Acuticoccus sp. I52.16.1: one gene and its partner. The protein of the gene in region 2 interacts with the protein of the main gene of each other region in a pairwise test. Links are inferred from orthologs where the notes say so. Each region holds a gene or a part of one and is shown on either strand. Other genes may lie near its edges.

Region 1 (3,834 bases), 360 kb from region 2 along the record:
CGCCGCTCCTTCTCCTGTGCGGCCTGGGAGGCTCGCGGCGCTACTGGGACAACCTGCTGCCGGCCCTGACCGCGCGCTTCACCGTCGTCGCGATGGACCACATGGGCTGCGGGGAGACGGTGTCGCGCCGCACCGAGCACACGGTGCCGGCGCTGGCGGACGACGTGACCGCACTCCTCGACCACCTCGGCATCGAGGCGGCGCACTTCATCGGCCACTCGACCGGAGCGGCGACGGGGCTCGTCCTGGGGGCGGTGGCGCCGGAGCGGATAAAGCGGATGGTGCTGTTCGCCGGCTGGCCGGGGCGGGACCCGTTCTTCGACCTCTGCTTCAAGGTCCGCCGCCGGCAACTCGTCGACAGCGGGGTCGCGGCCTATCACGGTGCGACGCCGCTCTTCCTCTATCCGCCGCGCTTCGTGGCCGAGCATTCGCAGACGGTGCAGGCGGTGGTCGACGGGCTGATCGCCGCCAGCCCGCCCACCGAGACGATGCTCGCCCGGATCGACATGCTGCTCGCGTTCGACCGCCGCGCCGAACTGGCGGACATCGAGACCGCGCCGCTGATCCTGTGCGCGAGGGACGATCAGCTCACCCCGTTGCACTGTTCGGAGGCACTCGCGGCCGGCATCCCGGACGCGCGTCTGGCGGTGATGGATTGGGGCGGCCACGCCGCCTCGCAAACCGCGCCCGAGGCGTTCCTGTCCCTCGTATTGGACGAGCTGTCTCACTAGATGTGACGCATCGGGACGGGGGCGCGTCGTCGTCGGTCCCGGCCGGCCGCTGCCGGGTGCCGTGCGTTTCGCCGTGCATCAGCGGGGGCAGGCTCTTCCCAAACGTCGCTCCGGATGGTCTTTGCCCGGCATTCGCCCGACCGTCCGCCATCGGAGACCCGAAGATGTTCGACCGCCGCCCGAAGATCGCCCCGTCGATCCTGTCCGCCGACTTCGCCGCCTTCGGCGCCGAATGCGAGGCGGTGGAGGCCCAGGGCGCCGACTGGGTGCATGTGGACGTGATGGACGGCCACTTCGTCCCCAACATCACCTTCGGCCCGCAGACGGTGAAGGCCATCCGCCCGCACATCGAGACGGTGATGGACGTGCACCTGATGATCGCCCCGGTCGACCCCTATATCGCCGCCTTCGCCGAGGCGGGGGCGGACGTGCTCACCGCCCACGCCGAGGCGGGCCCCCATCTCGACCGGACGCTGCAGGCGATCCGCGCGGCCGGGTGCAAGGCCGGCGTGGCGCTGAACCCGGCGACCCCGGCCGAGGCGATCGCCTATGTCATGGACCGGATCGACCTCGTCTGCGTGATGACGGTGAACCCCGGCTTCGGCGGGCAGAGCTTCATCGACGCGTGCGTGCCCAAGGTGGCGCGCCTGCGCGAGATGATCGGCGACCGGCCGATCCACATCGAGATCGACGGTGGCGTGACGCCGCAGACCGCGCCGCGCCTGACCGCGGCTGGGGCGGACGTTCTGGTGGCCGGCTCGGCGGTGTTCAAGGGCGGCTCGGTCGCCCAGCCCGGCGCCTACGGGGCCAACATCCGCGCCATCCGCGAGGCGGCGACGGCCGCGGCGAGGTCCGATGCGGCCTGAGGCTCGCGCGTTTGACGCCGTCGTCTTCGACCTCGACGGCACGCTGATCGACAGCGCGCCGGCGATCCGGGCGATCGCGGGCCGCTTCCTCGCCGAGCAGGGAGCCGCGCCGCTGACGCTGGACGAGACGCGCGCCTTCATCGGCCATGGCGCCGCGCATTTCCTGCGGCGCGCACTGGCGGCGCGCGAGCTGCCGGCGAACGACGCCGCCGTCGCCACGCACTACCCCCGTTTCATCGCGATCTACGGTGCCGCCCCGCCGGGTGACAACGTCCCCTTCGGCGGCATCGTCGAGACGCTCGGCGAGCTGGAGCGCGCCGGCGTCGCGGTCGGGCTGTGCACCAACAAGCCGGACGAGCCGACCCGGCGCGTGCTCGACGCGTTCGGCCTCGCCTTCGCCGTGGTCGTCACGGGGGACACGCTGCCACAGAAGAAGCCGTCCCCGAAGCCGCTGGAGGCGGTAGTCGCCGGGCTCGGCGTGACGGTGGCGCGTACGCTCTTCGTCGGCGACAGCGAGATCGACGCTTTGACGGCTCGAGCCGCCGGCTGTCCCTTCGCTCTCCACACGGCCGGATACCATTTCGCGTTCTCCGAGGCGGCCCAGCCGGACTACTTCGTTGCCGATATCCCATCCGTTCTCGACATCGTGATCAATCGCGGCCCGATCGCCACAATTTAGGCGGGCCGCCGCAAGCGCACGGGCGGCCCGGCCGTGCAGCGCCGAGAACACCGCGCGAGCTGCGGCATTTCGTCGATAGGGGCGGCTTGCGGGTCGCCCAAATGCAATCGGCCGTCCACGTCGACACCGCCTCAGGCACGCCTTGAAGGCGGTCTATGCCTCGAGCCGGTGGTCAAGCTGCTACACGTTTTCGCAAATTGATAGAATAGTGCTCGCGAACACAGTGTTCGATCCTGCACAATGCCAGATCAAGGGAGGCAGCAGTGGCGCGCCGAACGACAATAACAGTGGGTCATCACTGAAAAGACCACCTGCCGTCTGCGCCGCGCACGGGGGGCGCGGTCGCAGGGCGATGTCGGATCGGTGCGCATGGCAGGAGGGAACAACGCCATGAATACACACGTCGTACCGAGCGTCGATTGTGATCTTCCGGGCGTGGCCTTTGCCGGCCGGCGCTCCCGTGAGCGGCATCGCCGCCCCCCATGGCGGGCCCAGCCCGTCTCCATCGCCCAGCCCGCTCTCAGCATTCAGACCATCGGTCCCGTCGCGATTTCCTGGAACGGGGAGGCGCTGCCGCTGCCCGCCTCGCGCAAGACGCGCGCGCTGCTCGGCTACCTCGTCCTGTGCGCCCGGCCGCAGCGGCGCGAGCGGCTGTGCGAGTTGCTGTGGGAGGTGCCGGACGACCCGCGCGCGGCGCTGCGCTGGTCGCTCAGCAAGCTGCGCCCGCTGGTCAACGTGGGCGGCGAAACCCGGCTCATCGCCGACCGCGAGCAGGTGCGGATCCAGATCGACCCCGTCCGCGTCGACTTCGAGCATATCGCCGCCGTCGCCAGTGGCGAGGAGGCGGTGGGCGAGGATACGACCGCGCACGGGCTCGCCGAGGCGTGGGAATGCGCCAACCGCGTCCTGATGGAGGACTGCGAGCTTTCCAACCAACCGACCTTCTCCGCCTGGCTCGACCACAAGCGGACCGAACTCATGCGCCTGCGCGTCAAACTGGCCCGCCGGCTGGCACAGGCGCCGGACCTGTCGCTGGAGGAGAACGAGGTCTGGGCCGAGCGCTGGTGGCTCGACGCGCCGTTCGACCCGGCGGCCGCGCAACACGCCGTCCTCGCTCGCCGCAAGTTGGGGCGCGAGCGCGAGGCCGTCGCCCTCGCCGATCAGATGGAGCGCGCCTTCCGAGACGCGGGACTGGAGCCGCCCGACTTCTCGATCTGCCCGTTCGAGGTCGCGCCGGCCACCGGCCCTGCGGCGGGACCGCCCCATGCCGACGCGGCGCGCGTCCCGGCCCGCGTGGCGCCGGCGACGCTCGACAGCGGCCCGTCGATTGCGCCCGAGGCGGCGGACGGCCCGGCGGTGCCGCATCAGTCGATCCGCTTCACCGAGGCGCAGGACGGGGTGTCGCTCGCCTGGGCCGTCGCCGGGGACAAGGAGCACCCGGCGCTGCTGAAGGCCGGAACATGGCCCTCGCACCTGGAACTCGACTGGGGCGCGCCGATCTGGTCCGGCCTCTACCGCAGCCTCACCGACAGCTTCCGCTTCATCCGCTACGACGAGC
Region 2 (7,220 bases):
CCGGCGACCCCGACGGCGGGATCGGACGCCGCGTCCACCAGCGCGTCCAGCCAGGCGGGGTCGGTGAACTCGATGTCGTTGTTGGCGAAGACGAGGATCTCGCCGCGCGCCTCGCGAGCGGCGAGGTTGTTGAGGGCGGCGAAGTTGAACGGACGCGCGTCGCGCAGGACGCGGGCCCCGCCCGCCTGCGCCGCCTCCAGCCAGCGTAGCGCCTCCGCGTCGCGGGTGGCGTTGTCGACCAGGAGGATCTCGCACGGTTGGTAGCGCGTCCGATGGATCGTCGCGAGGTAGCGCGCCAGGTGCTGCGGCGCGTCCCGAGTGGCGGTGACGATGCTGACGAGCGGCCGTGCCGATGGGGGCCCGGCCCGGCCCGGCTGGCGGCGAGGCCGCGGCGCGAGCGGCCCCGAACGCGCGCCCACCGGCGCCGGCCGGTGCACCGCCGCGACCCAGCTCCGCACCGCCTGCGCCAGCCGCGCCGCCCGGCGAGGCAGCGTCAGCGGGCGGACCGAAAGGGCCGGAATCACCACATGGCCGACGTATTCGCGCGGGCGCAGCAGGAGCGTCTCGGCCGAAGCGTCCAGCGTCAGGACGGCGGCGTAATGGGCCCCGTGCGTGCGGCGCATCGCGGCGAGGCGGCTGCGGGGCGAGGCGGCGCCGGAGGCCAGGATCTGCGGCTCGACCCGGGCCGGCGCGCCGTCTTCGGTGCGGAAGACCCCCTCCACCAGCACCGCCCCCGGCCCCGCCGGTGTCGGAAGCGCCAGGCGCAGGACACCGTTCTCACCCACCTCGAAACGCTCGCCGACGACCTCCACCGCCTCCGCCTCGGCGATCCGCACGCTCCAGCCCCGCGGCGTCGGCGGCGTCGTGCGGGGGGCGTGTGCCGCGCGCGGCGGCTGGCGCACCGGGCCGAGCCGCCAGGACGGCGTCAGCGTATCCCAAGGCGGCGCGGGCTCGGCGACGACCGTCGCGCGCGCCGCTGCTTCCTCTTCATCTTCGTCTTCGTCTTCATCGTGCGGCCAGACGTCGAGCGGCCAGACGTCGAAGCCGTCGACCGGTGCGTCGAGCGCCAGGGTGACGATGCCGGCCTCGGCGCGCAGGCGGACGGCGCCGGCGCCGGTGCGCGCGGCAAGCTCTACGGGTGCGTCCGCGGTCACGGTCAGCCGCCACGTCCCCGGCCCCAGCGCCAGCGCCAGCGGCACCACCGCGCGGGGCGCAAGGGCCACCGAGGCGCACAAAGGCGCGGCCCCCTCCGGCCGGCCCGGCGCCTCGTGCTGTGATGGCTCGCCCTCCGACGGCTCGCTCAAGGGGCTGCCTCCATCGCTCGTCAGCGCCGCGCCGCCCGTGTAGCGCCTCGCATCACGCCCGGCCAGCCTGTCATGCGCCGCGCCCCGTGCCGCCCGGCCCCGCGCGCCCCCGCAGTCTCATGAACGCGCGACCGGTTTCGGAACAAAAATGCAGCGCCGGAGGGCCGGCCCGAGACGGTTCCGGTGCGCCCCGCCGCGGCGGGGATTGCCGCCGGCACGTGGTATCCGTGCCACGACGGGCAAGAAACGCCCGCCACAGTCATTGGTGCGCATAACAGATTCTCGCCCATCGGCCGCCGCTAACACACTTGAAACGCTTTGATTGTCCTTTACGAATCCCGGCGGTCAGGTGACGCTGGGTCGCAGCTTGTCTATACTTGCGGTCGACGGCCGCGCCGATCTGGCCTAATCGCTGTCCGATTCGACGATCCGCGATGGCCTGTCCGGGGATAATGTGATGGATGCACAACACATCCGGAGTTGGGTTCATTTATGGATGGGTGTAGGACGGTCACGCAGACGCGGTGACGGTAGGGCAGTGTAAACTTGACTCGACCCCTGATCCTTTTTGACCTGACGAGGCTGGTCTCGGCCTCGGGCCGCTCGGCCCCGACCGGGATCGAGCGTGTCGAGCTGGCGTACGCCAAGTGGCTGCACGGACTCGACTGCGCGGACGTGCGTTTCGTCGTCACCATGCAGAGCGTACGGATGATCGCGGACGCTGCGGTGCCCCACTTCCTCGACCGGCAGGAAGCGGTGTGGGACAGCGGTGCCCAGGGCTTCTCGGCCGAAAGCGCGATCCTCAACGTCAACGAGTTCCTAGCCGGCGACGGCGCGCCGACGGCACCGCGCCTCGGCTACCTCTCCAAGGAAGAGCGCGAGCTGCGCCGCTCGCGCCGCGGCATCACCGGCGAGCAGCCGAGCCGCTCGCCCATCGCGAGCTGGGCGCAGCACATGTCGGCCTCCTGGGCGCGTGAGCCGCTGGCGCCGGTCCTGCGCCAGACCCACCGCGAACGCCCGGTCATCTACCTGCGCGCCTCGCTGGACCGGCTGGAGCGCCCGGCCCCGATCGAGCGCATCAAGGCCTTTCCGGGCGTGCGCATGGTCAACGTCTGCCACGACCTGATCCCGCTGGACTTCCCGGAGTTCGTCCGCCCCGGCACCGCGACCACCTGCGCCGCGCGGGTCGAGACGCTCGCCAAACACGCCGACGGCATCATCGCCAGCTCGCACTACAGCGCGGCCCGGCTGCGGCAATATCTCGGCCCCAAGCCGCCGAAGATCTCCGTGTCGCACATCGGCTCGGAGCCGACCCGGCAGGACGCGGTGCTGCCGCCGCTGGTGGACGAGCCCTACTTCCTCGTCGTCTCGACCATCGAGGCGCGCAAGAACCACATGCTGCTCCTCAACGTGTGGCGCCGCCTGGTCGAGGACATGGGCTACGCCGCGCCCAAGCTCATCATCGCCGGCAAGCGCGGCTGGGAGGCGCAGACCCCCATCGCCGTGCTCGACCGTGTGCGCCAGCTCTCCAGCCACGTCTACGAAGCCGGCGCCGTGCCCGATGCCGCGCTCGACCTCCTGCGCCGCAAGGCGACGGCCGTCCTCATGCCTTCGTTCGTGGAAGGCTTCGGCATGCCCGTCACCGAAGCGCTGGCGGTCGACACCCCGGTCATCGCGTCCGACATCCCGGTCTTCCGCGAGATCGTCGGCGATGCGGCGGAGCTGATCGACCCGCTCGACGGCCCGTCCTGGCGCCAGGCGGTGATCGACTACGCGCAGAAGGATTCGCCGCGCCGCGCCGCCGCACTGGAGAAGGCGCGCCGCTACGAGCCGCCGCAGTGGTCCGACCACTTCCGCGACGTGCGCAACTTCATCGAGGAAGTCGGCCAGGTGCAGCCGAAGGTGTTCGTCCCCGCGCGCCGCCGCCGCCCGGCCTTCCCGATCGGCCTGCTGGGCGCCTCCCCCTCGCGCACTCTCCTGTAGCGCCCCCGCCCTGTCGCGCCCTCGCAAACGGCGGACCGGCGCAATCGGACCTTTGACCGCAGCACCCGTTCCGCTATCACACGCGGGAAACGTGCATGTGAGGCAAGGGGAACCCGCTTGACCGCAATCATTGACATCCTCGGCCGCGAAATTCTCGACAGCCGAGGCAACCCCACGGTCGAGGTGGACGTCACGCTCGAAGACGGCGCGATGGGCCGTGCGGCCGTCCCCTCGGGAGCGTCGACGGGCGCCTACGAGGCGGTGGAGCGCCGCGACGGTGACGAGCGCTACGGCGGCAAGGGCGTGGCGCTCGCCGTCGAGGCCGTGAACGGCGAGATCTTCGACGCGCTGTCGGGCATCGACGCGGAACGCCAGCGTGACATCGACGAGACGATGATCGCGCTCGACGGCACCGAGAACAAGAGCCGGCTGGGCGCCAACGCGATCCTGGGCGTGTCGCTGGCGGTGATGCGCGCCGCGGCCGCCTCGGCGCAGCTCCCGATCTACCGCTATGTCGGCGGCGTCAACGCGACCGTGCTGCCCACCCCGATGATGAACATCCTCAACGGCGGGGCCCACGCGGACAACCCGATCGACTTCCAGGAGTTCATGGTGATGCCGGTCGGCTATTCCTCGTTCAGCGAGGGGCTGCGGGCGGGCGTCGAGATCTTCCACGCGCTGAAGTCGAAGCTGAAGCAGGCCGGCCACAACACCAACGTGGGCGACGAGGGCGGCTTCGCGCCCAACCTCCCCTCCGCGAAGGCCGCGCTCGACATCATCATGGAGGCGGGCGCGGCCGCCGGTGCGCGGATGGGCGAGGACGTCTTCATCGCGCTCGACTGCGCGTCGACCGAGTTCGTGACCGACGGGCAGTACCGCCTGGAGGGCGAGCAGCGCACGTTGCAGCCGGCCAAGATGGTCGACTACCTGGTCGAACTGGCCGACGCCTACCCGATCATCTCGATCGAGGACGGCATGGGCGAGGACGACTGGGAGGGCTGGGCGATGCTGACGCAGCGCCTGGGCAACCGCTGCCAGCTCGTCGGGGACGACCTGTTCGTCACCAACGAGACGCGCCTGGCGCAGGGCATCGGCCAGAAGGTCGCCAACTCGATCCTGGTGAAGGTCAACCAGATCGGCACGTTGACCGAGACGCTGGACACGGTCGAGCTGGCACATCGCTCCGGCTACACGGCGGTGATGAGCCACCGCTCGGGCGAGACCGAGGACTCGACCATCGCCGACCTCGCGGTGGCGACGAACTGCGGGCAGATCAAGACCGGCTCGCTGGCCCGCTCGGACCGCACGGCGAAGTACAACCAGCTCCTGCGCATCGAGGAACAGCTCGGCTCCGCCGCGCGCTACGGCGCCCGCGGCCTGCCGCTACGCGCCGGCTGACCGGCCGCCGTCACCTCACCCGCAGAAAGCCGCCGACGCCCCGCGCCGGCGGCTTTTTCTTTGCCGCGCCCGCTCGCCCCTCGCCCCGCTCTCGCCCCATCACCCCCCCCCATGGCCACACTCAGCCGTGCCCCGGTCTGTCGGGGTTCGGACGGGTCAAGGGCGCGAAGCGGCGGAGCGAACCCTTGACGCGTCCGAACCCCGACGCAGCCTCGAAGCAGTCGTTCAGCTCAGTCAGCCGCTCTTGGCGGCTGGATGACCTGAACGGCTGCCTGCCGGCGAGGCGGAGGGAGCGCGAGGGGGGAACCCCCTCGCTCAGAGGCGCAACACACACCCCCGCCGAGGACAAGGCTGGTGCCTGGCCTCTACTGCGTCGTCCAGCCACCATCGACGGGGATGGCCGTGCCGGTGAGGTTGTGGGCGATCGGATTGCAGAGCCAGAGCGCCAAGGCGCCGATCTCACTCGGATCGGACAGGCGCCCGGTGGGCTCCTTCTCGGAGAGCAGGCTGGCGATCCCGGCATCGCGGTCGCCGCCATGGGCCGCGGCGCGGGCGGCGATCTGCGGCCCCAGGATATCGGTCTCGGTCCAGCCGGGGCAGATGCAGTTGACGGTGACGCCGCCGGACGCCTTCGATCCTGCGGCGGCGTATTCCAGGGCGGCGACGCGGCTGAGGCCGACCAGCCCGAACTTGGACGCCACGTATGGCGCCTTCTCGACCGAGGCGACGAGCCCGTGGACGGAGGCGATGTTGACGACGCGGCCGTAGCCGCGCTCCCCCATCCCCGGCATCGCGCGGCGCATGGTGTGGAAGGCGGCGGAGAGGTTGACGGCGAGGATCATCTCCCAGGTCTCGCGCGTGGCCGCCTCGAGCGAGACGGTCTTCTGGATACCGGCGTTGTTGACCAGGATGTCGGGCCCGCCCCAGATCGCGACCTCGTCCATCAGGGCGTCGATGGCGTCCGGGTCGCGCAGATCCGTGCCGTAGAAGCGGGTGGCGGGGGCGCCGGCTTCGGTGATGGCGGCCTCGGCGGCGGCGCCGTCGTCGCGGCTGGCGAGGCCGTGGACCACCACGCGCGCGCCGGCCGAGCCGAGCGCCTTGGCGACGGCGAGGCCGATCCCCTGCACGGATCCGGTCACCAGCGCGGTCTTGCCTTCCAGAAACCGTGTCATCGCATCCCCCAATCTTTACATCGAATTTTGAGGCGAGCTTAATTGCTCTCGCCGCGAAATGGGGCCGGTCCGCGAACTTTTTCCGCGTCTCGGTCCGCCTCGCCGCCGCCCCAGATGGCGGCGAGGCGGGCGCGCTCGTCGGCGAAGCGGCCGTCGGCGATGGCGGCGCGAAGGTCCGCCATCAGGCGCTGGTAGTAGGCGATGTTGTTCCAGGAGAGGAGCGTCGCGGCGAGCGGCTCGCCGACCCTCACGAGGTGATGGAGGTAGCCGCGCGAATAATCCTGCGAGGCGTGACAGGCGAGCGACGCGTCGAGGGGCGTGTCGTCGAGCGCGAACCGCGCGTTCTTGAGGTTGAGCTTGCCCTCGGCCGTATACGCGACACCGTGGCGGCCGGCTCTCGTGGGCATGACGCAGTCGAACATGTCGATCCCGCGGGCGACGGCGCCGACGAGGTCGCCGGGCGTGCCGACGCCCATGAGGTAGCGCGCATGATCGGCCGGCAGGTGGGGCGCCGTGACCTCGATGGTGGCGAACATGTCGGCCTGTGGCTCGCCGACGGCGAGGCCGCCGATGGCGTACCCGTCGAAGCCGACGGCGACGAGGCCTTCGGCCGAGCGGGCGCGCTCGGCCGCGTCCGTCCCGCCCTGGACGATGCCGAACTGCAAGCGCCCGGTGGCGGCGTCCAGGAAGGTGCGGCGGGCGCGAGCGGCCCAGTCGAGGCTGATCGTGACCGAGCGGGCGATGGCGGCGGCGTCGGCCGGCAGGCGCACGCACTCGTCGAGCTGCATCTGGATATCGGAGCCCAGCTTCAGCTGGATCTCGACCGCCGATTCGGGCGTCAAACGATGCATCGACCCGTCGACATGGCTCTTGAAGGTGACCCCGTCGTCGTCGATCTTGCGCAAGGCGGACAGGGACATGACCTGGAAGCCGCCCGAGTCCGTGAGGATCGTGTGCGGCCAGTTCATGAAGGCGTGCAGGCCGCCGAAGTGGGCGACGCGGTCGGCACCGGGGCGCAGCATCAGGTGATAGGTGTTGCCGAGCACCACCTGCGCGCCCGTCGCCTCCACGTCGCGCATCATCATGGTCTTGACGGTGGCCTGGGTGCCGACGGGCATGAAGGTCGGCGTCTCGACGATGCCGTGCGGCGTCACGAGGCGGCCGCGGCGGGCGCCTCCGTCGGTGGCCAGTAGCTGGAAACTCATGACTTGTCCGGGAAGAGGAGCGAAGCGTCGCCGTAGGAGTAGAAGCGGTAGCCGTGCGCCAGGGCGTGGGCGTAGACGGCATGCATGCGCGGCAGGCCGACGAGGGCTGCGACCAGCATCATCAGCGTCGAGCGCGGCAAGTGGAAGTTGGTCATCAG

The links. Proteins that work in one complex are often made in the same cells at the same time.
Region 1: the proteins of eno (region 2) and rpe interact in binary tests that used the Escherichia coli proteins (3 or more experiments, as listed by UniProt). The link is inferred for Acuticoccus sp. I52.16.1 from one-to-one orthologs.

What each region holds. Positions count from the first base shown.
Region 1 is NZ_CP094828.1:4,601,128-4,604,961, forward strand. What follows is about bases 1-2,746. They hold rpe (ribulose-phosphate 3-epimerase), read left to right. Parts: upstream 1-895; coding sequence 896-1,597; downstream 1,598-2,746. Other genes in these bases: MRB58_RS20735 (alpha/beta fold hydrolase), read left to right, coding at 1-731; gph (phosphoglycolate phosphatase), read left to right, coding at 1,587-2,276; MRB58_RS20750 (alpha/beta hydrolase), read left to right, coding at 2,667-2,746. In the rest of the region: more of MRB58_RS20750, read left to right, coding at 2,747-3,834. UniProt on the Escherichia coli protein: Catalyzes the reversible epimerization of D-ribulose 5-phosphate to D-xylulose 5-phosphate.
Region 2 is NZ_CP094828.1:4,236,556-4,243,775, reverse strand. The notes cover bases 2,678-5,544. They hold eno (phosphopyruvate hydratase), read left to right. Parts: upstream 2,678-3,404; coding sequence 3,405-4,685; downstream 4,686-5,544. Other genes in these bases: MRB58_RS19155 (SDR family NAD(P)-dependent oxidoreductase), read right to left, coding at 5,051-5,544; MRB58_RS19165 (glycosyltransferase family 1 protein), read left to right, coding at 2,678-3,287. Outside these bases: MRB58_RS19170 (glycosyltransferase family 2 protein), read right to left, coding at 1-1,304; more of MRB58_RS19165, read left to right, coding at 1,851-2,677; more of MRB58_RS19155, read right to left, coding at 5,545-5,857; tRNA guanosine(34) transglycosylase Tgt, read right to left, coding at 5,896-7,062; tRNA preQ1(34) S-adenosylmethionine ribosyltransferase-isomerase QueA, read right to left, coding at 7,059-7,220. UniProt on the Escherichia coli protein: Catalyzes the reversible conversion of 2-phosphoglycerate (2-PG) into phosphoenolpyruvate (PEP). It is essential for the degradation of carbohydrates via glycolysis.